Regions from separate parts of the Nocardioides humi genome, predicted to be linked through region 3. Evidence: riboswitches for the same ligand, from Rfam matches in the RefSeq annotation. Region 3 holds a riboswitch; each other region holds the start of a gene.
What was found. Region 3 has a riboswitch for cobalamin ahead of FIV44_RS25740 (ribonucleoside-diphosphate reductase subunit alpha). Riboswitches for the same ligand answer to the same signal wherever they lie in the genome.

Region 1 (9,360 bases), 2.8 Mb from region 3:
CCGCCCGACAGCGTCTCCCACGCGCGGTCCAGCAGGTGCCCGACCCCGACCGCGTCGGCCGCCTCCGCGACCGCGGCCTCGTCGGCCGCGTCGTGCGGGCGCCACGGTCCCTGGTGGGGGATCCGGCCCAGCGCCACCACGTCGGCGACGGTGAGGGCCACGGTGGTGTCGGCGTGCTGGTCGACGACCGCCACCCGGCGGGCGAGGGCCCGGCGCCGCCAGTGCGCGACCGGCACGTCGTCGAGGGTGACCACGCCCGACGACGTACGCCGGGTGCCGGCGAGGAGGCGCAGCAGGGACGACTTCCCCGAGCCGTTGGGCCCGAGCAGGCCGACGGTGGCGCCCTCGGGCACCTCCAGCGACACGTCGTCGACGATCAGCCGGCCGCCACGCCGCCACCCGACGCTGTGCGCGCGCAGGCTCATGCCCGCCTCCCGCGGCGGCCCAGGATGAGCGCGAACGCCGGTACGCCGACCAGCGCGGTCACAACGCCGACCGGCAGCTCCTGCGGCTCGACGAGGACCCGGGCGACCGTGTCGGCCCACACCAGGAAGACGGCGCCGGCGAGTGCGGTGACCGGCACCAGGGCGCGGTGCCGCGGACCCACCACGGCGCGCGCGGCGTGCGGCAGCACCAGCCCGACGAACCCGATCGCGCCGGCGGCCGCGACCGCGACGGCGGTGATCGCGGCCGTGGTGACCAGGAGGACCGCCCGGGTCCGGCCGACCGGGACGCCCAGCGTGCCGGCGGCGTCGGTCCCGAACGCGAACGCGTCGAGCGAGCGGGCCAGCACGACGCAGACCAGGGTCCCCGCCGCCACGACGACGCTGACCAGGAGGGCGTCCGACCACCGGGCCCCACCCAGCGAGCCGAGCAGCCACACCAGCACCCCGCGGGTCTGCTCGGGATCGGCGGAGGTCAGCACGATGAAGGACGTCAGCGCCGCGAAGAGCTGGGTGCCGGCCACCCCGGCCAGGATCAGCTTGTCGGGCCCGGACCCGGCCGCCCAGGCGAGGAGGACGACGAGCGCGAAGGACACCAGCGCGCCGACGAACGCGCCGCCGGTCAGGCCGAGGGTGCCGGCGCCGATGCCGAGCACCGCCACCATCACCGCGCCGGTCGACGCACCCGAGGAGATGCCGAGCACGAACGGGTCGGCGAGCGGGTTGCGCAGCAGCGACTGCAGCACCGCGCCGCACACGGCCAGCCCCGCGCCGCAGGCGGCGGCGAGGATGCTGCGCGGCAGGCGCAGCTCCCACACGATCGCCGCGCGCAGGCTCGACAGGTCCGCCGGCGGACCGCCCAGGTGCTCGCGGACGACGGCGACCACGTCGCCCACCGAGAGGTCGGCCGGCCCGATCGTGATCGCGGTCGCCACCGAGAGCAGCACCAGCGCGGTGCCGACGACGACGGCCGTCGCCAGCCGCAGGCGGGAGGTCAAGCGACCCCGTAGACGACGAAGTCGTCGAAGAGCTGCCAGACCGTGCCGTGCTCGGCGAATCCGGCCTGGGCCAGCGCGCCGAGTCGGAAGCCCACGCCGGTCGCCTCGGGGGCCGGCCGGTCGGCGAAGCGCCGGTCGCGCTCGGCCGCCAGCTCGGCGTACCCGGGCCGGGCGGCCAGCTCCGACCACCACGTGTCCCACGGCTCGGCGCCCTGCGCGAACGCCGCGTCCTGGGTACGCCGGTCGTGCTCGGCCGCCCAGGCCCGCAGCCGCGGCTGCCGGTGGTCGTAGCGGAAGTGGTCGCCGTCGAGGAACACCCCCGCGTCGGCGAGCAGGCTCCGCGCGGCGCGGTAGGCGTCGACCAGCTGGGCCGGCGTCAGCCAGTGCAGCGCGGTCGTGGAGACCACGCCGGCCACGGGCAGGTCGCCGAGCTGCTCGCCGATCCGCTCGCGGATCCGATCGACCCAGCCGGGCGCGGTCAGGTCCTCGTCGAGGAAGACCGCGCGGCCGTCGTACCGCTCGCCGGCCTCGCGCGCCAGGGCGAGCAGCGCCGGGTCGTGGTCGACGCCGACGACCCGGGCCCGCGGGAACCGCTCCAACACGCGGAACGACAGCGAGCCCGGGCCGCAGGCCAGGTCGACCACGAGCGCCGGCGCGCCACCGGACTGCAGGTCGAGCACGTCGAGCATGGCCGTGAAGCGGCCCTCGCGGTCAGCGATGTACGCCGCCTGCTGGCGGTCCCAGCGCTCGAGCAGGCCGGGCTCGCTCACGACGCCAGCCCCAGCTCGCGCAGCCCGGCGGCGAGCTCCTCGATGCCGTCGACGTTGCGGATCGAGGGGTCCATGGTGGTGCCGTCGAGGACGATGTAGCGCTTCTCCCTGACCGCCGTGAGCTGGCTGGCGACCGGGTCGGACTCGAGGAAGGCGATCTTGTCCTGCGCGCTGTCCCCGTCGCCGCCGCGGCCCAGGTCGGCGAGCACGAGCACCGTCGGGTCGCGGTCGAGGAGGCTCTCCCAGCCGATCTCCGGCCAGTACTGGTCGGAGTCCTCGAACGCGTTGGCGGCGCCGACGGCACGGGTCATCAGGCCGGGCGCGCCGCAGCAGCCGGCGATGTACGGCGTCTTCGTGGCGGCGTACCACCAGGCGAGGGTGACGTCCTCGGCGCCGGAGGCGGGCTTGGCGGCGGCGGTGCGCTGCTGCAGGTCCGCGATCAGCTCCGCGCCCCTCTCGGGGACGCCGAACAGGCGCGCGACCTCCTCGATCTCGTCGTACTGGTCCTGCAGCTCTAGCGCATCCTGCTGGTGCGCGTCCTGGCCGGTGCACTCGCTCGGAGACTGGTACGTCGGCACGCCGAGCTCGGTGAACCGGTCGCGGTCGGCGATGCCCTCGTCGGTGAAGGTGTAGTCGAAGGTCGTGTAGACGAGGTCGGGCTCGCGGTCGAGCACGGTCTCGAACGAGGGGAACTCGGTGCTGAAGGGCTCGACCTTCGCGCGCTCGGCCTCCAGCTGGGGGAGCACGCTGTCGTCGCTGATGGCGTACCCGGCCATCCGGTCGCCGAGGCCGAGGGCGAGGAGCAGCTCCAGGGCGGGCTGGTTGACCGCGATCGCCCGCTCCACGGGCTTCTCCACGGTCACGTCGACCTCGCAGTTGGCGACCTCGACGGGGTACGCCGCGCCCTCCGCCGGGGAGCCGGTGGACGGGCGGTCGCTGCCGGCGGTGTCGTCGGAGCCGCAGGCGGTCAGCGCCCCGAGCAGCAGGACGCCGCTCAGGAGGGCAGCAGGGCGGAACAGGGTGGGATGGGGCATGGGGGACTCGCCGTCGTCATCCGCAGGCCCGGGTCGCGGGGCCTGTCCATCGGGTTCACGCGGGCCGGTCGGTCCACGGAAGCCAGCAGGTCTTCGGGCTCGGGATCGATCGGGCGGGGCGCCTTCCCAGACCGGGGTCCAGTGGCTGGCTGATGCCTGCTCCGCCCGTCACCCACACCGCTGCGCGTCAGCTCCGGAGTCACACCGGATTCCCTGGCCACCGGGTGGCTTGACTGGCACGCGGAGCGTAGCAGCGCCCGGTCGGCCCGGTCGCCCCGCCCTCAGCGGTCTCAGCGGTCCAGCAGGGCGCGGTAGCGCTCGCGGTCCGCGTTCATCTGCCAGCCGGGGTCGTCGGCGGGCGGGGTCCACGTGGTGGTGTCGAGCCGGAGGCCGCCGGCCCGCATCAGCTCGATCGTCTCGCGCAGCCAGGCCAGCTCGGCCACGGCCAGGTCCAGCCACATCACCACGCCGCGCAGCGCGTGCGGCGGTGCCTCGGCCGGAGCGGCCGGCGTGGCGAGGCGGGCCACCAGCTCCTCGAGGGCGACCCGGCGTCGTACCAGTGAGCGCAGGGCCTGGTCGGGCGGGACCAGCGGCAGCAGGCCGAAGGCGGCGCTGAAGCCCTTCCGGTCGGCGACGCCGACCTCCTCCAGCCCCGCCGTGACCAGCCGCTCCAGCTCGGCGCGGCCCGCGTCGGTCACCTCGTAGACGGCCACCTCGCGGCCTCCGTCCTCGAGGTCGTGGCGCACCAGGAAGCCCTGCCGGGTCAGCGTGGCCAGCCCGTTGTAGATCGAGCCGGGGTTGAGGTTGGCCCAGTCGTCGACGCTCCACGACATCAGCTCGCGGCGGATCTGGTAGCCGTTGATCGGCTCGAACAGCGCCACGGCACCCAGCAGCAGCATCCGGGTGTCGTGGGCGGCCATGTCCCGGATTCTAGGAGTCGCGGGGATCAGCCATCGAGCAGCGCTGCGAGCCCGCCGCGGCCGACGCCGAGCTTGCGGTAGGCGCGTGAGAGGTGCACCTCGACGGTCTTGGTGGTCACGAACAGCCGCTGGGCGATGTCGCGATTGCGCAATCCGGCCGCCGCGAGCTCGCACACCCGCCGCTCGGCAGCGGTCAGCGCTGCGACGCCGGTGACCTCGATACGGGCGACCCGCCCGCCGGCGAGCGCCAGCTCCGCGCTGGCCCGCTCGGTGACGGCGTGCGCGCTGAGCCGGTGGGCGAGCTCGCGGCCTCGGCGCAGCTCCTCGCGGGCCTCGGTGCGCTGTCCGGTGCGACGCAGCGCCGATCCCAGCGCGACCCGGGACCGGGCTTCCTGGAGCCGGGCCTCCGAGGCCGCCAGCACCGCGACGGACCGCCGCAGATCGGCGATCCCGTCGGCGGCGGTCATCTCGCCGACGATCCTCAGCGCCTGGCCGAGCACGCTCGGCGCGGCCTTCTGCTCCGCGGCGGCGAGCGCGAACCTGGCCAGCTCGACCGCCTCGTCGGCGCGGCCCAGTGCCCAGAGGCTCTCCGCCGCCGCCGAACGCCAGTCGCACCACGTCGGCGAGTCCATGTCGAGCGCGGCCAGCCGCTCTGCGCAGGCGTCCAACGAGGCGAGCGCGGCCGCGTGCTGCCCGCTCGCGGCCCGGACCAGGCCGCGGGCACGCAGCAGGTGGATCCCGGTGGCGTTGCCCGGATCCTTCGCGATCTCGTCGGGGACGCTGTCGACCGCTGCGGTGGCCTCGTCCAGCAGCCCCTGTGCGAGCAGGGCCTCGGCCCGGCCCGCCAGGGCGAGTAGGCGGACGGCCTCACCCCCGGGCACCAGGTCGGCCTGGGCCAGGGCGGCAGCGAAGTCGGTCGCACTGTCGTCGACCTTGCCCGCCCACAGATGCGACCAGCCCCGAGTGACCGCCGCGGCGGCGTACAGCGGGACGGAGCCTTCGCGTGCGGCGTGCTCGAGACCTCGGGCGCACAGGCGCGCGGTCTCGTCGTACGCGCCGGAGCAGGCGAGGTGGGTCCGTGCGATCGTCCAGTCGAAAGGGCTGGCCACCTGCTCCGGCGTCAGCCCCTCGCCGATCGCGCGCCGCGCGAGCTCGCCGGCCTCGGCGATGGGGGCCGTGGAGGCATTGGAGACGGACGCCTGCTGGATCAGCAGCAGCCGCTCGCCGGGGGTGTCGCCGGCGAGGTCGCCGCGAGCGGTGAGCCGGGCTCGGGCCGGCACGACCTCGCCCGGCACGGTGAGCGCGGCCGCGATCAGCATCGCCTCGGTTACCAGGTGGAGGTCGCCGTGCTCGGGGCCGAGGTCGTCGAGGACGGCCCGCAGCAGCGGCACGGTGCGCTCGTAGAAGCCGCCGACGTGGTACGCCGCCGCCAGTGCCAGCGCGCACTCGGCCCGCAGCACCGGGTCCACGACGTCCCGGCCGGCACGCTCCAGGGTGATGACTGCGGCGGGGTCGGCGGCGTGCAGCTCGGCGGTGCCCAACTCCACCAGGACCGGAGGCAGGTCGGCCGCGGCCGGCGGCTCGGCGACCGCGCGGCGAAGCAGGTCGACGGCCACGTGGGGAGCGCCCTCGGCGAGCGCCTCCTGGGCGGCCGCGCGCAGCAGCCCGACCGCCCAGGGGTCGCCGGTGCCCTCGACCTCGAGCAGATGTCCGGCGGCTCGGTGCGGGTCCTCGGCGCCGAGGATCAGCGCTGCCCGCCGGTGCAGTTGGTCGCGAGCCGCCGGTGCGGTCGTGGTGCTGACGGCGCTGCGGAGCAGGGCGTGCCGGAAGGTGAGCGGGCCCTCAGGGGCCAGTAGGCCGGCGTCGCGCAGCCGGTCCGCGGCGTCCGCGGCGTCCGCGATGTCGAGAACGGCCAGGGCGGCCGCGGTCCGGAGCGGAGCGGTCTCCAGGGCGGCCAGCGCGCGGGCCAGCGCCTGCTCGGCGGGTGGCAGCGCGCTCAGCCGCTGGATCACGGCGTCCACCACCGATCCGGGGACCAGGCTGCGCACGGCGTGGGCGGTGGTCGTACTGGGGCGCGAGGCGAGAAGGTCGCCCAGCGCCACCACGAGGAACGGGTTCCCGCCGGTCACGTCCACGCACGCCGCGATCACCTCGTCGTCGGCCTCCGCGTCCCATCGGTCGGCCAGGCAGGCGCGGATGCCGTTCGGGGAGAGGGGACCCAGATCCAACCGTACGGCGCGTGGGTCGGCCAGCACGGCCGCGAGCGCCGGCCGCCGCCGGTCCGGCAGCACGTCCCGGGCGGCCACCACCTGGAGCACCGGCAGGTCGTCCAGCCGGGCCAGCAGGTGCTGCAGGAACAGCAGTGACGCGTCGTCGGCCCAATGCGCGTCGTCCACCGCCACCACGAGCGGCCCGTCGGCGGCCAGCCCGTCGAGCAGCCAGTACAGGCTGTTCAGGATCGCCGACTGGTCGACCGGTGCGGCGTTCGGCCGGTGCAGCACCAGGTCGACGGCCGGACGCGCGGCCCCATGGGCGATTGCCTCCAGCGCGGCGGCGGGCAGTCCGGCCAGGGCTCGTCCGAAGAGCTGTCGCACGACGCCGTACGGCGCGTGCGCCTCGAGCTCGCCCGCTGTGGCCCGCAGCACCCGGGCCGGCCCCGCGTCCTCGAGGACGGCGCTCAGCAGCGCGGTCTTGCCCGCACCCGCCGGACCGATCAGGCAGAGGGCGCCGCCGGTGCCCGCACGGAGGCCGGCGACCCGCGACCGGGCGGCGGCCAGGCTCGTCTCCCGCTCGACGAGTCGGTGCTCCTTCACGGGTAGAGGCTAGGGGGTGAGCGCTGGTGTTGGGGTCGTTCCCTGATGCCGAGCGGCTATCGGCGGTGGGTGAATGGCCCGGTGATCCGTGCCCGACGCCTTGTGGCTGTGTCCTTCGCCGCCGTTCTGCTCACCGCCACCGGCTGCTCGTCCGAGGACTCCGGCGGCTCCGCGGCCGTCGGCGGATCGGGGCAGCCCGACCCGGACGCGCCCCTCGCCTTCGACGTGGTCGAGGGCGTGACCTCCGATCTCGCCAGCGGTGAGTGCGCGCAGCCCTACTGGAGCGAGAACTCCACCGGTGCCGATGGTCAGGTCGACTTCCGCCAGTTGGACTGCTGGGCTGAGGGCGACGACCCGGAGTCGGTGCTGGGTGGCCTCCCCGAGCTGATTCAGACCGTCGTGTGGGTCGAGTTCGACTCCGCGGACGAGGCGAGGACGTACGCCGACGGCGAGCTCAGCGACCGGACGGTGCTCGTCGCCGGGCCGACGGTCCTGGTGGCCAGCCCCTACCCGTGGGCGGAGCAGGCGCCGGAGATCGTCGCCGAGGCCCAGGCCGCCTGCGGCTGCGGAGCGCTGCGCCCCTGAGCGACCCCGGGGGAATGCCGGGTGCGGGCCGCCGGTTGCAGCGATACGTGACCGTCTCCACAGCCAGCCCGATCACCCGCGCGAGCGTCGGGCTGCGCAGCGAGCGGGGGCCGATCCTCGGCGCGGTGATGCTCAGCACGGCGCTCGTCGCCATCGACACCACGATCCTGGCGACCGCGGTGCCGGCGATCGTGACCGACCTGGGCGGCTTCACGCAGTTCCCGTGGCTGTTCTCGACGTACCTGCTCGCGCAGGCCGTCACCACCCCGGTCTACGGCAAGCTCGCCGACGTGTTCGGGCGCAAGCCGCTGATGCTGCTCGGCATCGGGCTGTTCGTGCTCGGGTCGCTGCTGTGCGCGGTCGCGTGGAGCATGCCCGCGCTGATCGTCTTCCGCGGTCTGCAGGGCCTGGGCGCGGGGGCGATCCAGCCGAGCGGGATGACCATCATGGGCGACATCTACTCCGTCGCCGAGCGCGCGGTCGCGCAGAGCTATGTCGCCGGCGTGTGGGCCGTCTCGGCCGTCGTCGGTCCCACCCTGGGCGGGCTGTTCGCCGAGCACGCGTCGTGGCGGTGGATCTTCTGGATCAACCTGCCGCTCGGCCTGCTGGCCGCGGTCGTGCTGTGGCGCCGGTTCGACGAGGCGGCCACCCCGTCCGCCCGGGCGGGCCGTGCGGAGCGCCGGCCGGTCGACGTACCGGGGGCGCTGCTGCTCGCCGCCGCGGCGGGCCTGCTCCTGCTCGGGCTCCTCGAGGGTGGGATCCGATGGGCCTGGTGGTCGCCGGTCGGCGTCGGGATCTTCGTCGTCGCGGCCGCGCTCGCGATGGCCTTCGTGCTCGTCGAGCGCCGGGTGGCCGACCCGGTGCTGCCGCTGTGGGTGTTCCGGTCCCGGGTGCTCGGGTCCTCGATGGCCGGCGCGCTCGTCGTCGGCATGGTCATGCTGGGCGTGACGTCGTACGTCCCCGTCTACGCGCAGCAGGTGCTCGGCGCCGGCGCCGTCACCGCCGGGCTCGCCGTCGCCGCGCTCGCGATCGGCTGGCCGATCGCCGCCAGCACCGCCGGCCGCTTCTACACCCGGGGAAGCTTCCGCGCCTGCCTGCTCGCCGGCTCCGCGCTCGGCCTGCTCGGCGCCGGCGTCGTGGCCACCGCCGGACCGGACAGCCCGGTGTGGCTGCTCGCCGTCGGCTGCCTCGTGCTCGGCCTCGGGCTCGGGTACGTCGCCAGCCCGGGCATCGTCGCCGCCCAGTCGGCGGTCACCTGGCGCGACCGCGGCGTCGCCACCGGCAGCAACATGTTCGCCCGCTCGGTCGGCAGCGCGGTCGGGGTCGCGATCTTCGGCGCGGTCGCCAACGGCGTCGTGGCCTCGCGTCTCGGCGGTGGCCGCGCGGCGGGCGACGTCGACCTGGAGGCGCTGCCCGTCGACGTGCTGGACCCGGCGCTGCACACCGTCTTCCTCGCCGTGACCGCCGCGGCCGTCGGCCTCGTGGCGGCCGGGCTGCTCATGCCGCGGCGGATCACGCCGGTCGACGACTGATCGACCCGGACAGAACCGGGGTCCAGACCGGGCACAGTGCGGCCATCGTGGGCGGCGACCTTTCAGGTGGGCCCGGCAGGCCGTGCACTGCGTATGAGGACGCCTCCTGCCACGATCGCGGCCGAGACGGCGAGCCATGCGGGGCCGGCGCCTGCTCCCGCGAGTATCGCGCTCATCGGCAGCGGCCCTACGCCGGAGCCCAGCATGACCCCGGACTGAAACGGCCGAGGTAGCGGCGCCTGCGGAGGCGGCATCGGCGCGGACC
Region 2 (9,360 bases), 250 kb from region 3:
GGGTGATCAGCTCGGGGTCGCCGGGGCCGATCCCGACGACGTGGAAGCGCCCGGCCACCGTCACTCCTCCTCCTGCGCCAGCGCGTTGACCGCCGACGACGCCATCGCGGAGCCGCCCCGGCGGCCGCGGACGGTGACGAACGGGATGTCGATGCCGTGGTCGTCGGCGAACGACGCCAGGGCGTCCTTCGACTCGGCCGCGCCGATGAACCCGACCGGGCAGCCGACGATCGCGGCCGGCCGGGGCCCGCCGTCGAGGATCGTCTCGAGCAGGTGGAAGAGCGCGGTGGGGGCGTTGCCGATCGCGACGACCGCGCCGTCGAGCAGCGGCTCCCACAGCGAGACCGCGGCGGCTGTCCGCGTCGTCGACCACGCGCTCGCCAGCGCCGGCACCCGCGCGTCGGTGAGGAAGCAGTGCACCGGGTTGTCGGCGGGCAGCCGGCCGGCGGTGATGCCCATGGCGACCATCCGGGCGTCGCACAGGATCGGCGCGCCGGCGGCCAGCGCGCCACGGGCGGCCGGGACCAGCCGCGGGTGGATCACCAGGTCCTCGACCAGGTCGGTCTGGCCGCTGCCGTGGATCATCCGGACAGCGACTTTCTCTGCCTCGGCCGGCACCCGGGACAGGTCCGACTCGCGGCGGATCGTCGCGAACGAGTCGACGTAGATCGCCGGCCCGTCGGCGATGTAGTCGTACCGGCGCGGGGGAGCGGTCGGGTCAGCCATGGGTCTCCTCGGAGGGCACCAGTACGCCGTGCCAGGGCGTCGCGATCACAGTGGGGGCCGACCACGTGGCGATGGTCGCGGCGTCGAGGCCGTCGTCGCCGACCGGCACGTGCTCGCCGCCGGGGACCGGGCCGAAGGGAAGCGGCCCGGACGTGATGGCGGCGCCCGGCACGGGGGTGACGGGAGCCGTGAGCGGCGTGGCCAGCTCGGGGACGTGCCAGGCGGCGCCCGGCCCGGTGCCGCGCGCGGCCAGGAAGGCTCGGGCGAGCCCGGCCAGGCGCGCGGCGGCCTCGTCGAGAGCGAGCACCGCGCCGTACCCCTCGCCGACGACGAGCTGGGCGGTCCGTGCGTCGAGCGCGACGAGCCCGAGGTCCTTGTGGCGGTCGGCGAGGTCGCCGCGGCCGTCGTCGAGGGTGAACAGGAACCGGCCGGGCAGCCCGGCCAGCAGCTCGTCGCCGAGGAGCAGCGCGTCGAGCGCCGCGACGACGGGCCGCAGGTCGGCCTGGCCGCCGGCCAGGCCGGTCTGCGGCGAAGCCAGGATGTTGCGGACCCGGTCGTGGGTGCGGGAGGGCAGCAGCCCGGTCGCCTCCAGCGCGGCGAGGGCGTCTTCCGCGAGCCGCCCGTCGCCGGACAGCGGCATCGCCCTGACCTGCAGGTTGGCGCGTCCCGTCACCCGGACCCGGCCGTCGCCGTACTCCTCGGCGACCGCGGCCAGCGCCGTCAGCGCGGCGAGCGGGAGCCGGCCGCCCGGCACCCGGATCCGCACCAGCCCACCGTCGTCGGCCGGCCAGGGACGCACGATGCCGGGGCACCGGTCCGGGCGGCTGCGAGCCATGGTGGGTCCTTCGAGGCCGGGGCTTCTCGCGATCGCCCCTCATCGACCTCACGACGGATTGCCGCAAGGGCCAGCAGGTCTTCGGACTCGGGCTCACCCGGCTCGGAGCGCCTTCCCAGACCCCCTGGAGGGGCCCAGTGACCTCGTGCTCCGGCCGTCACCCACACCGCTGCGCGTCAGTCCCGGACTCTCACCGGGTTCCCGTCGACTGGCACCGGCACCATAGCAACCGCGGCGCTCGGGCCTCATCGGTAGCCTGACCGCCATGCCCACCCTCGAGGACGTCGTCGACCTGGTCCACGGCTGGTACCCGCCCGCGACCGCCGACAGCTGGGACGCTGTCGGCCTCGTGTACGGCGACCCGGGCCAACAGGTGAAGAAGGTGCTCCTGGCGGTGGACCCCACCCCGGAGGTGGCGGCGGAGGCGGCCGACTGTAAGGCCGACCTGCTGCTCGTCCACCACCCGCTCTTCCTCAAGGCGGTGCACGGCTTCGCCGCGACCACCCCCAAGGGCCGCACCCTGCACACGCTGGCGAAGGCCGGCTGCGGGCTGCTCACCGCCCACACCAACGCCGACCAGGCCGCCGGCGGGGTGTCGGAGGCGTTCGCGCTGGCGCTCGGGCTGACCGACCTCGCGCCGATCGTCCCGGCGGCCACCGAGCCGTTCGACAAGCTGACCGTCTTCGTCCCCGCGGACGCGGCCGCGCCGGTCCGGGCCGCCGTCGCCGAGGCCGGCGCGGGCCGGATCGGCGACTACGACTTCGCCTCCTTCACCAGCGCGCCGGGCGAGGGCCGGTTCCGCCCCCTCGACGGGGCCTCGCCGATGATCGGCACCGTCGGGTCCCTGGAGACCGTCGAGGAGGTCCGGATCGAGGTCGTGCTGCCGCGCTGGCGCCGGGCGGCCGTGGTCCGCGCGATGCTCGCCGCCCATCCCTACGAGGAGCCGGCGTACGACGTCGTCGAGCTCGCCGACCCCGGGCTCACCACGACCGGGACCGGCCGCGTCGGGACGGTCGAGCCGACCACGCTCGCCGGCTTCGCCGAGTCGGTGGCCGCGGCGCTGCCCCCGACCCACCACGGCGTCCGGGTCGCCGGCGACCCGGACCGCGCGGTCAAGCGGGTCGCGGTCTGCGGCGGCGCCGGCGACTTCCTGCTCGACCGGCTGGCCGGCTCCGACGCCGACGTCTACGTCACCAGCGACCTGCGCCACCACCCGGCCGCGGAGTTCCTCGAGAAGGGCGGCCCGGCGCTGGTCGACGTCGCCCACTGGGCGGCCGAGTGGACCTGGCTGCCCGTGCTCGCCCAGCGGCTGCACGAGGTTCTCGGCGACGCCGTCGAGACCCGGGTGAGCGCGGTCGTCACCGATCCTTGGACAATGCGCCTGTGAGGATGCACCCGTGAACGCCGATCCCGCCGCCCAGCTCCGCCTGCTCGACCTGCAGGCCCTCGATGCGCAGGTCGACCAGCTGCGCCATCAGCGCGCCCACCCGGCCGAGGCCGCCGAGATCAAGGACCTGCTCGGCAAGCGCGTCGACGTCGACGGCCGGCTGCGCGACCAGCGCATCGTCGTCGACGACCTCACCGCCGCGCAGGCCAAGGCCGACGCCGACGTGGAGCAGGTCAAGGCGCGTCGTGCCCGCGACCGGGACCGGATGGACTCCGGCGCCATCGCCGACCCCAAGGCCCTCGAGCGGATGCAGCACGAGCTGGAGTCCCTGGAGCGGCGGATCTCCACGCTGGAGGACGAGGAGCTCGAGGTGATGGAGCAGCTCGAGGAGGCGCAGTCCGCGCTCACCGAGCTGACCTCCGCCCTCGAGGACCTCGACGCCCGGCTCGGCGCGCTGACCACCGCCCGCGACGAGAAGGTCGCCGCGCTCGACACCGAGATCGGCGCGGTCTCCGGCGACCGCGCCGCGGTCGTCGCGGAGATCCCCGACGACCTCCTCGCCCTCTACGAGAAGCTCCGCGCCAGCAAGGGCGGCGTCGGCGTCGGCGCCTTGCGCGCCCGCCAGTGCGGCGGCTGCCAGCTCACCCTCGACGCCGGCGAGCTCGCGGCGATCCGCGCCACCCCGGCCGAGACGGTGCTCCGGCACGAGGAGTGCCAGCGGATCCTGGTCCGCACGCCCGAGAGCGGCCTGTGAGCCCTGCGCCGGACCGGGTCGTCGTCGAGGCCGACGGCGGCTCGCGCGGCAACCCCGGCCCCGCGGCGTACGGCGCCGTGCTGCGCGATGCCGCGACCGGAGCCGTGCTCGCGGAGGACGCCCGCACGCTCGGCATCGCGACCAACAACGTGGCGGAGTACTCCGGACTGGTCGCCGGCCTCAAGCTCGCCCTCGACCACGCCCCCGGTGCGCAGATCGAGGTGCGGATGGACTCGAAGCTCGTCGTCGAGCAGATGTCCGGGCGCTGGAAGATCAAGCACGCCGACATGCGCGCGCTCGCCGCCGAGGCCGGCGCGCTGGCCCCCGACGGCACGACCTACACCTGGGTGCCGCGCGCCGAGAACGCCCACGCGGACCGGCTCGCCAACGAGGCGCTCGACGGGACGCGCGTCGGGGTCAGCGTCCCCGGCGACGGGATCCCCGACGAGCCCGAGTCCGCGGCCGAGGAGGCGTCCTCGCCGGCGACCGGGCCCGGCCAGCCGACCACGATCGTGCTGGTGCGCCACGGCGTCACGCCGCACACCACCGGCCGCCGGTTCTCCGGCGGGCTCGGCGGCGACAACCCCGCGCTGTCCGAGGAGGGACGCGCACAGGCCGCCGAGGTCGCCGCATGGCTCACCGAGCTGAAGGAGAGCGTCGACGTCGTCGTGGCCTCGCCCGTCCGGCGTACCCGGGAGACGGCCGACATCGTGGCGGGCGCCCTCGGGCTGCCTGTCGAGGAGGAGGCCGCCTTCGCCGAGATGGAGTTCGGCGAGTGGGACGGGCTGAGCTTCACCGAGGTCGCCGAGCGGGACCGCGCCCGGCTGGACGCCTGGTTCGCCGACATGGCCGCCGCTCCTCCGGGCGGCGAGTCCTTCGTGGCCGTGCAGGAGCGGGTGCTCGCCGGGCTGGCCCGGCTGCTGGAGTCCCACGCCGGCCGGACCGTGGTCCTGGTCAGCCACGTGACCCCGATCAAGACCCTGGTCGCCCACGCGCTCGACGCCCCGCTGGAGACGCTGTTCCGGATGGAGCTCGCTCCCGCCGCGGTCTCGGTGCTCGCGTTCTACCCGGACCCGCGCACCGGCGAGCAGAAGGGCTCGATGCGCTTCTTCAACGCGCTCGCCCCCGGCCGGCGGACCCTGCGCGACACCGGCCGCTGGTGACGGATCAGAGCTCGCCGACGACCACGTCGAGCTGGGTGCCGCTCCTGCCGGGCGGGCCGACCTCGACCCGCCAGCCCAGCCGCTCCAGCGCGGCGGCGAGCGCGGCGGGCGTGCGCGGGTCGGCGCCGTCCTCGAGCAGGGCGCGGACGATCCGGCCCTTGGTGGCCTTGTTGAAGTGGCTCACGACCTTGCGGGTCCCGTCGTGCTCGTGGAGCACCCGCACCGTCGCCACCCGCCGCGCCAGCTCCGGGCCGGGGCGCCAGAAGCTCGCGTACATCCCCGAGCGCAGGTCGACCAGCAGCCCGCGGCCCAGCGCGTCGGCCATCACCGCCGACAGGGCCTCCCGCCAGACCGCGGCGACCGGGCCGAGGCCGGGGAGGGAGACGTCGCCGGAGAGCCGGTACGACGGGATCCGGTCGCCGAGGCGGACCATCCCGAACAGGCTGGAGGCCACCGCGACCCGGCTGGTCGCCCGGCGCTTGGCCGCCGTCGACAGCGTGGCGACGTCGAGGGCGTCGTACAGGACGCCGGTGTAGATCCGGTCCGCTCGCGCGGTCGGCGCGTCCGGCAGCTCGGCGTTGCGGTCGACCAGGTCGGCCTGGCCGGCGGAGAGGCCGAGCACCTCGGCCGCCTTGGCCGGGTCGTCGCGGCACAGCTCGACGAGCGCGTCGAGCACGGTACGGCGCGCGCCGGTCAGCGCGGGGGAGGACAGGGCGGCGAGGTCGAGCGGCTGGCCCCGCCGGGGAACGGCCTTGCCCTCGCTCGGCGGCAGCAGGATCAGCACGGGCGCAAGGATAGGGTCGGCGTCATGCCGAGCAACCTCGTGGTCCGGGTCAGGGCGAGCTCTCCGGCGATCCGGGAGGGGCTGGCGGCGATCGCCGCGGAGCTGGACCTTCCCGGCGAGTTCCCCGCCGAGGTGACCGCGGCCGCCGAGCAGGCGGCCGCCGCCGTCGTACTCCCCGACTTGGACCGCACCGACCTGCCCTTCCTCACCATCGACCCGCCCGGCTCGATGGACCTCGACCAGGCGGTCCACATCGAGCGCGCCAGCGACGGCTTCACGGTCCACTACGCCATCGCCGACGTCGCCGCGTTCGTGCGGCCCGACGACCCGGTCGACGTCGAGGCCAACCGGCGCGGCGAGACGCTGTACGGCGCCGGCACCCGGATCCCGCTGCACCCGCCGGTGCTCTCCGAGGGCGCCGCGTCGCTGCTGCCCGACCAGGTCCGGCCCGCGCTGCTCTGGACGATCCGGCTCGACGCCGAGGGCGCGACGACCGACGTCCGGGTCGAGCGGGCCCGGGTGCGCTCGACGGCCCGCTGGTCGTACGCCGAGGCGCAGGCCGCCCTCGACGCCGGCACCGCCGGCGAGGTGCTCGCGCTGCTGCGCGAGGTCGGCCGGCTCCGCGAGCAGCAGGAGATCGCCCGCGGCGGCGTCTCGCTGCCACTGCCCGAGCAGGAGATCGACGAGACCGACGACGGCTTCCACCTCGTGTTCCGCGAGCAGCTGCCGGTCGAGCTCTGGAACGCCCAGATCTCGCTGCTGACCGGCATGGGCGCGGCCTCCCTCATGGTCGAGGCGAAGGTCGGCCTGCTGCGCACCGTCCCGCCGCCGGACCCGCGCGATGTCGCCCATCTGCGGCGGGTGGCCAAGGGCCTGCGGATCTCCTGGCCCCAGGACCGGGACTACCCCGACTTCGTGCGCTCCCTGGATCCCGCGGTGTCCCAGCACCAGGCGATGGCCGTCGCGTGCACCCGGCTGCTGCGGGGCAGCGGGTACGCCGCGTTCGACGGCGAGCTGCCCGAGCAGACCCGCCACTCCGCGATCGCCGGCGAGTACGCCCACGTCACCGCGCCGCTGCGCCGCCTCGGCGACCGGTACGCCGGCGAGGTGTGTCTCGCGATCTGCGCCGGCACCCCCGTCCCCGACTGGGTGACGGCGGCGCTGCCCGGCCTGCCCAAGACCCTCCAGGACTCCGCCCGCCGTGCCGGGGCCTACGAGCGGGCCGTGCTCGACCTGCTCGAGGCCGCCGTCCTCACCGGCCGGGTGGGCGAGGAGTTCGACGGCGTGGTCACCAGCGTCCGCGAGAACGACCCGACCGCCGGCGTCGTCGTGCTCGCCGACGTCGGCGTCGAGGCCCCGGTGACCTCCGCGGACCCCCTGCCGCTGGGCGAGGACGTCCGGGTCACCCTGGCCACCGCCGACCTCGCGTCCCGCAAGGTCGCCTTCACCCGGGGCCGAGAGGCGTGAGGATCCTGGTCACCGGCGGCGTCCGGTCCGGCAAGTCCCGCCACGCCGAGGCGCTGCTCGCCGACGCGCCCGCGGTCACCTACGTCGCCGCCGGCCCGATGGACGACGACGCCGACTGGGCCGCCCGGATCGCGGCCCACCGCGCCCGCCGGCCGGCCGGGTGGGCCACCGTGGAGACCCGGGACGTCGCCGGGGCGATCGGCGCTGCCGCGGCGCCCGTGCTCGTCGACTGCCTCGGCACCTGGCTCACCGGCGTGATCGACGACGCCGCGCTGTGGGAGGCGCCGGTCGAGCGGGTCGAGTCCCAGGTCGGCGGGCACCTGGACGCGCTGGTCGCCGCGCTGGCCGGGACGGCGGAGCAGGTGGTGGTCGTGACCAACGAGGTCGGCCTGGGCGTCGTACCGGAGCACCGGTCGGCGCGCCTGTTCCGCGACCTGCTCGGCACGATCAACCAACGGGTCGCCGAGGCCTGCGACGAGGTGCACCTCGTGGTCGCCGGGCGGGTCCTGCGCCTATGAGGCTGAGCCCGACCCGTCAGGAGCGGACGAACGGCGAGCGGGCGAGGACGTCGCCGGCGAGATCCGTGTACATCGCGCCGCTCTCGCGGTACCCGTTGGTCACGTAGAACACCACGACCGGCCCGTACCGCCGGTCGTGGGTGAACTCGAACTGCACGCCGGTGGGGTTCTCGACGTTCAGCGAGCGCTCGGCCTCGGGCACGTTGCGGATCGCCGCGGCCTTGTCGATCCTGCGCAGGTCGATGGCCCGCTCGTCGGGATTCGTGATCGGCATCGGGTCGAAGATCGTGCTCCAGCGCCGGTCGGGATCCCAGTTCCACCACCGCAGCCGCCGCTTCCGCAGCGGCCCGACGGGGACGTGGGCGTTGGCCCGATCGGTGCCGTTGACCGACAGCTCGTAGGCCCACCAGGTGCCGTGCTTCTCGTGGTAGTCGGCGAAGAGCACCTCCAGGCCGGCCACGGTGAGCAGGCTGGGGACCGGCTCGGGAGTCGGGGTCGGGGTCGGCGTGGGTGTCGGCACGGGCGTGGGGCTCGGCGTGGGGGTCGGGGTGGGTCGTGGCGTCGCGCGCGGCGCCGTCTCCGGCTCCCCGCCGCGGGCGGCGAGCGCGGCGGCACCGGCGGCTCCCGCGGCCACCAGCCCGCCGACGGCGAGCAGGAGGCCGCGGCGGCTCGGCTGCGCCTCGGGGAGCAGCGGCGGCTCGCTCAGGTCCTCGACCAGCGCGGCCAGCTCGGCCAGCGTCTCGACCCGGACCGCCACGTCGGTGCGCTCGAGCTGGTCGTCCCGGCCGAGCTCGCCGCGCTGCCGCGCCTCGGCCAGCGCGCGGACGACCGCGAGCCGCTCGGTGCTCCTCGGCGGCCGCCCGGGCAGGTCGTCAGGCACCCGCCAGTCCTATCAGGAGCACGGCGAGCGCCAGCTCGATGCCCGCGCCGAACACGTCGCCGGTGACCCCGCCGAGGCGGCGCACGGCGTGGGCCGTCAGCACGACGACGACGAGCGCCGCCACGCCCACGGTGACCGGTCCGCGGACCGGGTCGACCAGCATCGCCAGCGCGGCGAGGCCGGCCCAGCCGACCACGGCGACCGGCACCGGGACCCGTCGGGTGAAGGTCACGCCCAGCCCGTCCGCGCGCGCCGGCGGAGCGAGCCGGCACGCCGTGATCCAGAGCGCGGCGCGCGAGGCGCACACCGCCGCGCCCGCCACGACGGCGGTGCGGACCTCGCCGCCGTAGGAGACGAACCAGGTCAGCCCGGCGGCCTGCGCCCCCAGCACCAGCACCAGGGCCGCGACGCCCGCGGGGCCCGCCGTACCGCTCTTCATGACGGCCAGCGAACGCTCCCGGTCATGGGAGGAGGTGAGGCCGTCGGCGACGTCGGAGAGGCCGTCGAGGTGGAGGGCGCGGCTGCCGGCGGCGAGCGCGGCGAGGGCGACGAAGGCGACCGCGAGCGCGGGCAGGTCGAGCCGGCCGCCGCCCCACACGACCACGCCCACGAGCGCACCGAGAGGGAGGACGGCGAGCGGCGCGAGCAGGAGCGCACCGGTCGCGACGCCGGGCGTGACCCGCAGCACCGCGGGGACGCGCAGCGCGGTCAGCATCCCGATCGACAGCCGCAGGCTGCGGCCGGCGACGGCGACGCTCATCCGGGGTCCCCGCGCAGTTGTTCGGGGGAGCGAAGCGGCGGAGAAGAACGTCGTGGGGTGGTCATGGCTGCTCGGGGGCCGGGGGC
Region 3 (9,360 bases):
CCTGGTCGACACCCATGTGCACGTCAACGAGCCCGGCCGCACGGAGTGGGAGGGCTTCGCCAGCGCCACCGCGGCCGCCGCGGCCGGGGGCGTCACCACGATCCTCGACATGCCGCTCAACTCCGTCCCGCCCACCACGACCGTCGAGCACCTGCGGGTCAAGCAGGAGGCGGCACGCGGCCAGGTGCGGGTCGACGTCGGCTTCTGGGGCGGCGCGGTGCCCGGCAACCTCGGCGATCTCGAGTCCCTGCACCGGGCGGGTGTGTTCGGGTTCAAGTGCTTCCTGCTCGACTCGGGGGTCGAGGAGTTCGGTCATCTCGACCCCGGCGCGTTCGCCCTCGCCCTGGAGGAGACGGCGCGGCTCGGGGCGCTGATGATCGTGCACGCCGAGGACGGCTCGCTGATCGACGACGGCGCGCTCGACGGCGTCCGGTACGCCGGCTTCCTGGCGTCGCGCCCGCGCGCGGCCGAGGAGACCGCGATCGGGCTGGTCGTCGACCGGGCGCGGACCAGCGGCGGCCGGGCGCACATCGTCCACCTGAGCAGCGCGGGCGCCGTCCCCCTGCTGCGCGCCGCCCGCGCCGAGGGCGTGGACGTGAGCGTCGAGACCTGCCCCCACTACCTGACCTTCGACGCCGAGCACATCGGCGACGGCGCGACCGAGCTCAAGTGCTGCCCGCCGATCCGCGAGGCCGACAACCGGGAGGCGCTCTGGGCGGCACTGGACGCCGGCGACATCGACTTCGTCGTCTCCGACCACTCGCCGTGCACGGCCGAGCTCAAGCAGCGCGGCGCCGGCGACTTCGGCGCGGCGTGGGGCGGGATCGCGTCCGTCCAGCTGGGCCTGCCCGCGGTGTGGACCGGCGCCCGCGGGCGCGGCCGGACGCTGGCCGAGGTCGTCGGCTGGATGGCGAGCGCGCCCGCCGAGCGGTGCGGGCTCGCCCACAAGGGCCGGATCGCCGTCGGCGCGGACGCCGACCTGGTCCGGTTCGCGCCGGACGATTCGTTCACCGTCGACGTCGCCCGGCTGCGGCACCGCAACCCGGTCTCGGCCTACGCCGGCCGCCGCCTGCTCGGCGTCGTCCGCGAGACCTGGCTGCGCGGCGCGACCGTCGACGACGACGCCCCACGGGGACGACTGCTGGAGAGGGGAAGGCGATGACCTACTACGTGCCCCGGGGCGGCCTGCCGCCCCAGACGGCGCTGACCACCGACCGCGCGCGGTTCACCGACGCCTACGCCGTGATCCCGCGGCGGACGCTGAGCGACATCACCGCGTCCTACCTCCCCGGCTGGTCGGGGATGCGGATGTGGGTGCTCGCCCGGCCGCTGTCCGGCTTCGCCGAGACCTTCAGCCAGTACGTCGTCGAGGTCGCGCCCGGCGGCGGGTCGGACGCACCCGAGTCCGACCCGGCCGCGGAGGCGGTGCTGTTCGTCGTCGACGGCGCGCCGCGACTGACCCTCGACGGCACGACCCACGAGCTCGCGCCCGGGTCGTACGCCTTCCTCCCGCCCGGCGCGTCCTGGACCCTGCACAACGCCTCGGGCGCGAACGCCACCTTCCACTGGATCCGCAAGGCCTACGCGCCCGCGCCCGGACTCGACGTGCCTCCTGCGTTCGTCACGCGCGAGCAGGACGTCGACCCGGTCGCGATGCCCGACACCGACGGGTCCTGGTCCACGACCCGCTTCGTCGACATCGCGGACCTGCGCCACGACATGCACGTCAACATCGTGACCTTCCGTCCCGGCGGCGCCATCCCCTTCCCCGAGACGCACGTCATGGAGCACGGCCTCTACGTGCTCGAGGGCAAGGCCGTCTACCTGCTCAACCAGGACTGGGTGGAGGTCGAGGCCGGCGACTTCATGTGGCTGCGTGCCTTCTGCCCGCAGGCCTGCTATGCCGGCGGGCCCGGGGTGTTCCGCTACCTGCTCTACAAGGACGTCAACCGGCACGCGGGCCTGTAGACGGCCCGACTCGTTAGGCTTGAGCCATGAGCACGCCGACTCCCGCCACGCTGCGGCTGCGTGCCGCGCTGGCGGAGCGGAGTGGTCAGGTCGCGGAGATCCTCGACAGGTACGGCGCCACCAACGCTCGCCTGTTCGGGTCCGTCGCGCGCGGCGAGGCCCGCGAGGACAGCGACCTCGACCTGCTCGTCGACCTCCTGCCCGCAGGAGGCAACGAGCTCCTGCGGGTGGCCGGTCTGGGTGAGGAGCTGTCGGAGCTTCTCGGCGTGCGGGTGGACGTCGTCGCTGCGGACCTGCTTCGACGCGAGGTGTCGGCGACGGCGCTGGCCGACGCGGTGGCGGTGTGAGCCGCTCTGACGACGAGCGTCTCGACGACATCCGGGTGGCGATCGAGCGCTGCCTGGCCTACCGCGAGCACCTCGACTCGCCGGAGCTCGGATCGATGGCGTACGACGCCGTGCTCAGGAACCTGGCAGTGATCGGCGAGGCGGTCAAGGCGCTGCCGCACGAATTCAAGGATGCCCACCCGTCCGTTCCGTGGCCGTCGATCGCGGGTCTGCGGAACGTGGTCGTCCATGAGTACTTCCGGGTCGATCCCGACCTGATCCGCGACATCCTGTCGGATCCGCTGGCACGGCTGGCCCTCGCCGTCGCGGAGACACGCCACTAGATCTGGGGTCTTACATCGTTGTGATTCCCCGTATATAGTGGTCGACGCAGCTGGTTCGGCCCGTCATCCAGGCGGGTCGTCGCAAGAGGGAACCCGGTGAGAGTCCGGGACTGCCCCGCAGCGGTGAGTGGGAACGACCTCCGTCTCCTGGAACGACAGGAAGCACTGGGACCCCCGATCAGGGACCTGGGAAGCGACGGACAGTAGGACCGTGCCTGATCCTCGGGCACCCGCCCACGAGTCTGAAGACCTGCCAGTGCTCCGCCGACATCGGTGGAGGTCCGCGACCTCGTGGGAAGGTCAGGGGATCACCGGCAGGCGACGTGGCGTCGCGCCCTCCCCTCACCCTCCTCGAGACCGCGGAAGCGGACAGCCGAAGCGATTCACGAGGGGTGGACCAGCATGAGCATCACCGTCATCAAGCGGGACGGCACCAGGGCGCCGTACGACGGCTACGAGATCGCCCGGTCGATCGAGGAGGCCGCCGCCGGCCTGGACGACGAGGTCGCGCGGGCGACCCAGCTGCGGTCCGAGCTGGAGATCACGCTGTTCGACGGCATCACCAGCGAGCAGCTCGACGAGGCCGTCGTGCAGGTCGCGCTGCAGAACGTCAAGGACGACCCGGCGTACGACACGATCGCGGCGCGGCTGCTCGTCAAGAGCTTCTACAAGGCGATCTTCGGCGAGGGCGTCACCCGCGACGAGGTCTACGCGTTCCATGCCGAGGCCTTCGTCGCGTACGTCGTGCGCGGCGTCGAGCTCGGGCTGCTGGACACCCGCCTGACCGAGCAGTTCGACCTGCAGCGGCTGGGTGCGGCGCTCGACCCCGACCGCGACGACCTGCTGCGCTACGTCGGCGTGCAGACCATGCGCACCCGCTACATGATCGCCGCGCCCGAGGGCCGGCCGATGGAGATGCCGCAGTTCTTCTGGATGCGCGTGGCGATGGGCCTCTCGCTCAACGAGGAGGACCCGACCTCGGCGGCGCTCGGCTTCTACGACCGGATGTCGCGCCTGGAGTACCTCGCGGCCGGCTCGACGCTGGTCAACGCCGGCACGTCGTACGCCCAGCTCTCCAACTGCTTCGTGATGCAGATGGAGGACGACATCGAGCACATCGCCAAGTCGGTGCGCGACGTCATGTGGCTGACCAAGGGCACCGGCGGCATCGGCCTGTCGGTCACCAAGCTACGCTCCGAGGGCTCGCCGATCCGGTCCAACAACACCAGCTCCACCGGGCCGATCCCGTTCATGCACACCATCGACTCCACGCTGCGCGCGGTCAGCCGCGGCGGCAAGAAGTTCGGCGCGCTGTGCTTCTACATGGAGAACTGGCACCTCGACTTCCCGGCGTTCCTCGACCTGCGCCAGAACTCCGGCGACCCCTACCGTCGTACCCGCACCGCCAACACGGCGGTCTGGATCAGCGACGAGTTCATGAAGCGCGTCGAGCGCGACGACCAGTGGTACCTCTTCGACCCGGCCGAGGTCCCCGACCTGGTCGAGCTCACCGGGCGCGCGTTCAGCGAGCGGTACGCCGAGTACGTCGCGATGGCCGAGGCGGGGAAGCTCCGGCACAAGAGGATCGGCGCGCGCGAGCAGTTCAAGGCGATCCTCACGACCCTGCAGTCGACCTCGCACCCGTGGCTGACGTGGAAGGACACGATCAACACCCGTGCCCTCAACGACAACACCGGCACCATCCACCTGTCGAACCTGTGCACCGAGATCACGCTCCCGCAGGACCGCGACAACGTGGCCGTCTGCAACCTGGCGTCGATCAACCTCTCCCGCCACGTCACCGGCCGCCGCCGCAGTGCTGGTGGAGAGGGGGCGAAGGTCGACTGGGACCGGCTCGCGGCGTCGACCCGCTCGGCCGTGCGCCAGCTCGACAACCTGATCGACATCACGATCAGCTCGGTGCCGGAGTCCGAGCACTCCAACTCCGAGAACCGCGCGCTGGGCCTGGGCGTCATGGGCTTCACCGACATCGTCGAGCGCTTCGGCTGGAGCTACGCCTCGCCGGAGTCCTACGACCTGATCGACGAGATCATGGAGTTCGTCTCCTGGCACGCCATCGACGCCTCGGCCGACCTGGCCCGCGAGCGCGGCGCGTACCCGAACTGCGAGGGCTCCGGCTGGTCGCGCGGGATGGTGCCGGTCGACACCCTCGACCGGCTCGCCGCCGACCGCGGCACCGAGGTGACCGTCGACCGTCGTACCCGGCTCGACTGGGACGCCCTGCGCGCCAAGGTCGCCGGCGGCATCCGCAACTCCACCCTGCTCGCCATCGCGCCCACCGCGTCCATCGGCCTGGTCGCCGGCACGACGCCCGGGCTGGACCCGCAGTTCAGCCAGATCTTCAGCCGGGCCACCAGCTCGGGCAAGTTCCTCGAGGTCAACCGCAACCTGGTCGAGGACCTGCGCGCGGCGGGCATCTGGGAGGACGTCCGCGAGGACCTGCTGCGCCACCAGGGCGACCTGTCCAAGGTGGAGGGCGTGCCGGCCGAGCTGGTCGAGATCTACCAGACCTCCTTCCAGCTCCCGGGCCGTGCCTACCTCGAGGTGGCCGCGCGGGCGCAGAAGTGGATCGACCAGGCGATCAGCCGCAACATCTACCTCGCCGACCGGTCGGTGACCACCATGGTCGACCTCTACACCGAGGCGTGGCGGCTGGGCGTCAAGACGACGTACTACCTGCACATGATGCCGCGGCACACCGCCGAGCAGTCGACGGTGAAGGTCAACAAGGCCGAGCAGGTCGCGCCCGCCGGCGGTGGCGGTGCGCCGCGCCGCGGGTTCGGTGCGGCGGCTCCGGCGAAGCGTGGCTTCGGGGCGGTCGCCGCGGCACCGGCGCCCGTCGTACCGCCGGACGTCGAGGAGCTGCCGCAGGCCGAGGTGGTCGAGGACGTGCAATGCCCCGTCGACCCGATGGAGCGACTGCAGTGCGAGTCGTGCCAGTGAGCGCGCAGACGACGACCCGGGGCATCCTCGGCACCGGCATCGAGGAGGGCCTCCTCCTCAAGCCGGTGACCTACCCGTGGGCGATGGAGCTCTACGACCAGGCGGTCGCCAACACCTGGTTCCCCAACGAGATCCAGCTGGGGGAGGACCTCGGCGACTTCGAGCGGATGAGCGAGGACGAGCGGCGCGCCCTCACCTTCCTGATGAGCTACTTCAACCCCAACGAGCTGCTCGTCAACAAGGCGCTGGCGTTCGGCGTCTACCCCTACGTCAACGCGGCGGAGTGCCACCTCTACCTCGCCAAGCAGATGTGGGAGGAGGCCAACCACTGCATGTCCTTCGAGTACGTCCTGGAGACCTTCCCGATCGACCGCGCGGCGGCGTACGACTCCCATGTCACGGTCCCGTCGATGGCCGCCAAGGAGGCCTTCGAGATCCGGTTCATCAAGCGGATGACCGAGCAGACCCTCGACATCACCACGACCGAGGGCAAGCAGGACTTCGTGCGGAACCTGATCGCCTACAACGTGATCCTCGAGGGGATCTGGTTCTACTCCGGGTTCATGGTGGCGCTGAGCTTCCGGCAGCGGAACCTGCTGCGGAACTTCTCCTCGCTCGTCGACTGGATCGTCCGCGACGAGTCGCTGCACCTGAAGTTCGGCATCAACCTGGTGCTGACCGTGCTGGAGGAGAACCCCGAGGTCGCGACCGAGGAGTTCGCCGCCGAGATCAAGCAGATGATCCTCGACGCGGTGGAGATGGAGGAGGCCTACAACCGGGACCTGCTGCCCAACGGCATCCTGGGGCTCAACGCCGACTACATCAACCAGTACGTCAAGTACCTCGCCGACCGGCGCCTCGACGAGCTCGGGTTCGGGGCGCACTACGGCGTCGCGAACCCCGCCAAGTGGATGGCGACGGCCAACGACACCCTGCAGCTGGTCAACTTCTTCGAGTCGATCAACACCTCGTACGAGGTGAACGCGAAGCAGGGCTGAGGCGGGCGCGATGTCCTGCATGGGATTCCTGTCGCCGCAGCAGCGGGCAGCCCTGGCGGCGTCCTCGCGCGAGGACGCCGGCGGGGCGCCGCTCTCGTCGTTCGCGTCGCCGCCGGCGAGCGAGGGCAAGGTGCAGCGGGTGCGCCTCCTGGCGGGCTCGGCCGACCCGGTGATCCGGGAGAGCGCCGCGCTGTCCTACCACGCGCCGCCGGATGTGCTGGTCGCCCTCGCGGCCGACCAGCAGGTCGGCGTACGACGCTGCGTCGCCCGCAACGAGCACACGCCGGCGGGCCTGCTGGTCCGCCTGGCCGCCGACGCCGACGCGACGGTCCGCGGCTGGGTGGCCGCGCATCCCGCGGTGCCGGACGGGCTGCTGACGGTGCTCGCCAGTGACCCCGACCCGACGGTCCGGGCGGTCGTGGCATGGGCGGAGGGCTGGGAGCGAGGGGGTGATCTAGTTGCAAATCAATTGCAGTAGCGTGGAGAACGCAATTGTCTCCGACGTCCCTGGAGGACCCGATGGCCGACTACACGCTGCCCGACCTGCCCTACGACTTCGCCGCCCTGGAGCCCTACATCTCCGGCGCGATCATGGAGCTGCACCACGACAAGCACCACGCGACGTACGTCAAGGGGGTCAACAGCACGATCGAGCAGCTCGCCGAGGCGCGGGAGCAGGACTCCTTCACCCACCTCACGGGCCTGGAGAAGACCCTGTCCTTCCACCTGGGCGGGCACATCAACCACTCGATCTTCTGGCCGAACATGTCGCCCGACGGCGGCGACAAGCCCACCGGCGAGCTGGCGCAGGCGATCGAGGAGTACTTCGGCAGCTTCGACAGGTTCCGCGCGCAGTTCCAGGCCAACGCGCTGGGGATCCAGGGCTCGGGCTGGTCGATCCTCGCGTGGGACACGCTCGGCCAGCGGCTGCACATCGTGCAGCTCTACGACCAGCAGGCCAACCTGCCGGCCTGCCTGGTCCCGCTGCTGATGCTCGACATGTGGGAGCACGCCTACTACCTGGACTACCGGAACGACAAGGCGGCGTTCGTTGCGCAGTGGTGGAACATCGCCAACTGGGCCGACGTGCAGCAGCGCTTCGAGCAGGCCCGGGCGCAGACGCCGGGACTGGTCTGATGAGCGGCGACGAGCGGCGCACCCAGTTGGCGCCCGTGGTCGCCGCCGCGCAGCGGGTCGCCGGCATCGTCGCGGCGCGCGGGCGCGGCGACGCCGAGGGCGCGCGCGAGCTGCTGCTCAGCTTCGACGACGACCGCGAGCTCGCGGGCGGTGCGCTGCTCGTCGCCGAGCTGAGCCTGGGCCTGCTGCGGCGCGAGACCGGCGAGTCGCTCGACGCGTGTGTGCGGGACCTGTGCGTCGAGATGGAGACCGCCCTGCGCTGAGGGCCCGGCCTCGGGCGGAGGGCGGCGATGGACGAGAGGAGAGGACGGGATGACGGTCGCATTCGTCTTCACCGCGCTGGCGGGCGCGGCGACGGCGCTGGGCGGACTGGCCGCGGTGCACCGCTGGGTCCGCAGTGACACCGGCCTGGCGGCGGCGCTCGGCTTCGCGGCGGGGGCCATGCTGCTGGTGTCGGTCGCCGAGATCGTCCCGAAGGGGGCGCACGATCTCGCGCCGTCGCTCGGGGTGCGCGAGGCGTGGGGGGCGACCCTGGCGCTGGTCGCGCTCGGCTCGGTCGGCACCGCGCTGCTCCAGTGGCGCGCGGCCGCCGGCGCCGAGCGGAGGCGCCGGCGCGGCGACCGGAGCGATGCCGACCCCGACCGCCGGCGGCTGCTGCGCAGCGGCCTCGTCGTGGCGGTCGCGGTGAGCGCCCACAACCTGCCGGAGGGCCTCGCGACCTTCGTCGCGACCGTCGACGATCCCAGCGCCGGCGCCGCGGTGGCGATCGCGATCGCGATCCACAACGTGCCTGAGGGAGTCGCGGTGGCCGCGCCGTTCTACGGCGCCGGCGTCGGCCGGGGCAGGGCACTCGCGGCGGCGACGCTCTCGGGGCTCGCCGAGCCCGTGGGCGCGGTGCTCGGCTATCTCGTCCTGATCGCGCTGCTCCCGCCGTCCGCCTACGCCGTCATCTTCGGCCTCGTCGCCGGCGTGATGCTGCACATCGCCGTCACCGAGCTGCTCCCGAGCGCCCGCCGCCTCGCCACCCTCCGCGCGGTCGCGACGTCGTTCGCCGCCGGCGCCGGCACCATGGCGCTGAGCCTCGCGCTGCTCCGCATCGCCTGAGCGGGCCGAGCCGACCGGTCCACTCAGCCGAGTCCCCGGACGAGGTAGACCGCGGCGAGAGCCAGCGCGACGAGGCCCAGCAGACCGGTCAGCCGCGCCTCGTCCAGACGTCGGTGCCAGCCGGCTCCGACGTACCCTCCGACCAGGCCGCCGAGGCCGCACGCGATGCCGAGCGTCCAGTCGGGTGCGGCGGCGCGGTCGCCGCCGGTTGCGAGGACGGCGAAGGTGAGGGCGCCGACGAGCGAGGTGACCAGGGTGGATGCGAGCGCCGCCGGCGCGACCTTGGCGACCGGCAGCCCGCGGGCGACGAGGAGCGGCGCCAGGATCGATCCGCCCCCGATGCCGTATACGCCTCCCACCACGCCGACCACGGCTCCGGCGACGGCGATCGACGCGCCCGTGACGGGCCGTGGCGCGGGATCCGCCGGTGTCGTGCGCCGCAGCGAGCGGCGGACGAGCCAGCCTCCGATCGGCAACAGCACGGCTGCGGCGACCAGTCGGAACGAGCGTGCGTCGGGC

Region 1: another riboswitch for cobalamin. It lies ahead of FIV44_RS12390 (ABC transporter substrate-binding protein); the one in region 3 lies ahead of FIV44_RS25740 (ribonucleoside-diphosphate reductase subunit alpha).
Region 2: another riboswitch for cobalamin. It lies ahead of FIV44_RS26970 (nitrite reductase); the one in region 3 lies ahead of FIV44_RS25740 (ribonucleoside-diphosphate reductase subunit alpha).

The regions. Positions count from the first base shown of each region.
Region 1 is NZ_CP041146.1:2,523,576-2,532,935, reverse strand. Features, by position in the region: gene FIV44_RS12405 (ABC transporter ATP-binding protein) at 1-425, opposite strand, end outside; gene FIV44_RS12400 (FecCD family ABC transporter permease) at 422-1,441, opposite strand; gene FIV44_RS12395 (class I SAM-dependent methyltransferase) at 1,438-2,211, opposite strand; gene FIV44_RS12390 (ABC transporter substrate-binding protein) at 2,208-3,245, opposite strand; cobalamin riboswitch at 3,313-3,498, opposite strand; gene FIV44_RS12385 (PadR family transcriptional regulator) at 3,536-4,165, opposite strand; gene FIV44_RS12380 (ATP-binding protein) at 4,192-6,978, opposite strand; gene FIV44_RS12375 (hypothetical protein) at 7,087-7,563, shown strand; gene FIV44_RS12370 (MFS transporter) at 7,611-9,095, shown strand.
Region 2 is NZ_CP041146.1:5,586,256-5,595,615, forward strand. Features, by position in the region: gene cobJ (precorrin-3B C(17)-methyltransferase) at 1-58, opposite strand, end outside; gene FIV44_RS26965 (precorrin-8X methylmutase) at 61-726, opposite strand; gene FIV44_RS26970 (nitrite reductase) at 719-1,561, opposite strand; cobalamin riboswitch at 1,617-1,789, opposite strand; gene FIV44_RS26975 (Nif3-like dinuclear metal center hexameric protein) at 1,827-2,948, shown strand; gene FIV44_RS26980 (zinc ribbon domain-containing protein) at 2,959-3,702, shown strand; gene FIV44_RS26985 (bifunctional RNase H/acid phosphatase) at 3,699-4,865, shown strand; gene yaaA (peroxide stress protein YaaA) at 4,870-5,649, opposite strand; gene FIV44_RS26995 (RNB domain-containing ribonuclease) at 5,674-7,116, shown strand; gene cobU (bifunctional adenosylcobinamide kinase/adenosylcobinamide-phosphate guanylyltransferase) at 7,113-7,634, shown strand; gene FIV44_RS30915 (DUF1707 domain-containing protein) at 7,651-8,514, opposite strand; gene FIV44_RS27010 (adenosylcobinamide-GDP ribazoletransferase) at 8,507-9,274, opposite strand; partial or broken gene cobT (nicotinate-nucleotide--dimethylbenzimidazole phosphoribosyltransferase) at 9,336-9,360, opposite strand, start outside.
Region 3 is NZ_CP041146.1:5,334,062-5,343,421, forward strand. Features, by position in the region: gene allB (allantoinase AllB) at 1-1,162, shown strand, start outside; gene FIV44_RS25725 (bifunctional allantoicase/(S)-ureidoglycine aminohydrolase) at 1,159-1,968, shown strand; gene FIV44_RS25730 (nucleotidyltransferase family protein) at 1,995-2,315, shown strand; gene FIV44_RS25735 (HepT-like ribonuclease domain-containing protein) at 2,312-2,638, shown strand; cobalamin riboswitch at 2,672-2,910, shown strand; gene FIV44_RS25740 (ribonucleoside-diphosphate reductase subunit alpha) at 3,041-5,602, shown strand; gene FIV44_RS25745 (ribonucleotide-diphosphate reductase subunit beta) at 5,626-6,600, shown strand; gene FIV44_RS25750 (variant leucine-rich repeat-containing protein) at 6,620-7,078, shown strand; gene FIV44_RS25755 (superoxide dismutase) at 7,120-7,737, shown strand; gene FIV44_RS25760 (superoxide dismutase) at 7,737-8,000, shown strand; gene FIV44_RS25765 (ZIP family metal transporter) at 8,050-8,841, shown strand; gene FIV44_RS25770 (sulfite exporter TauE/SafE family protein) at 8,865-9,360, opposite strand, start outside.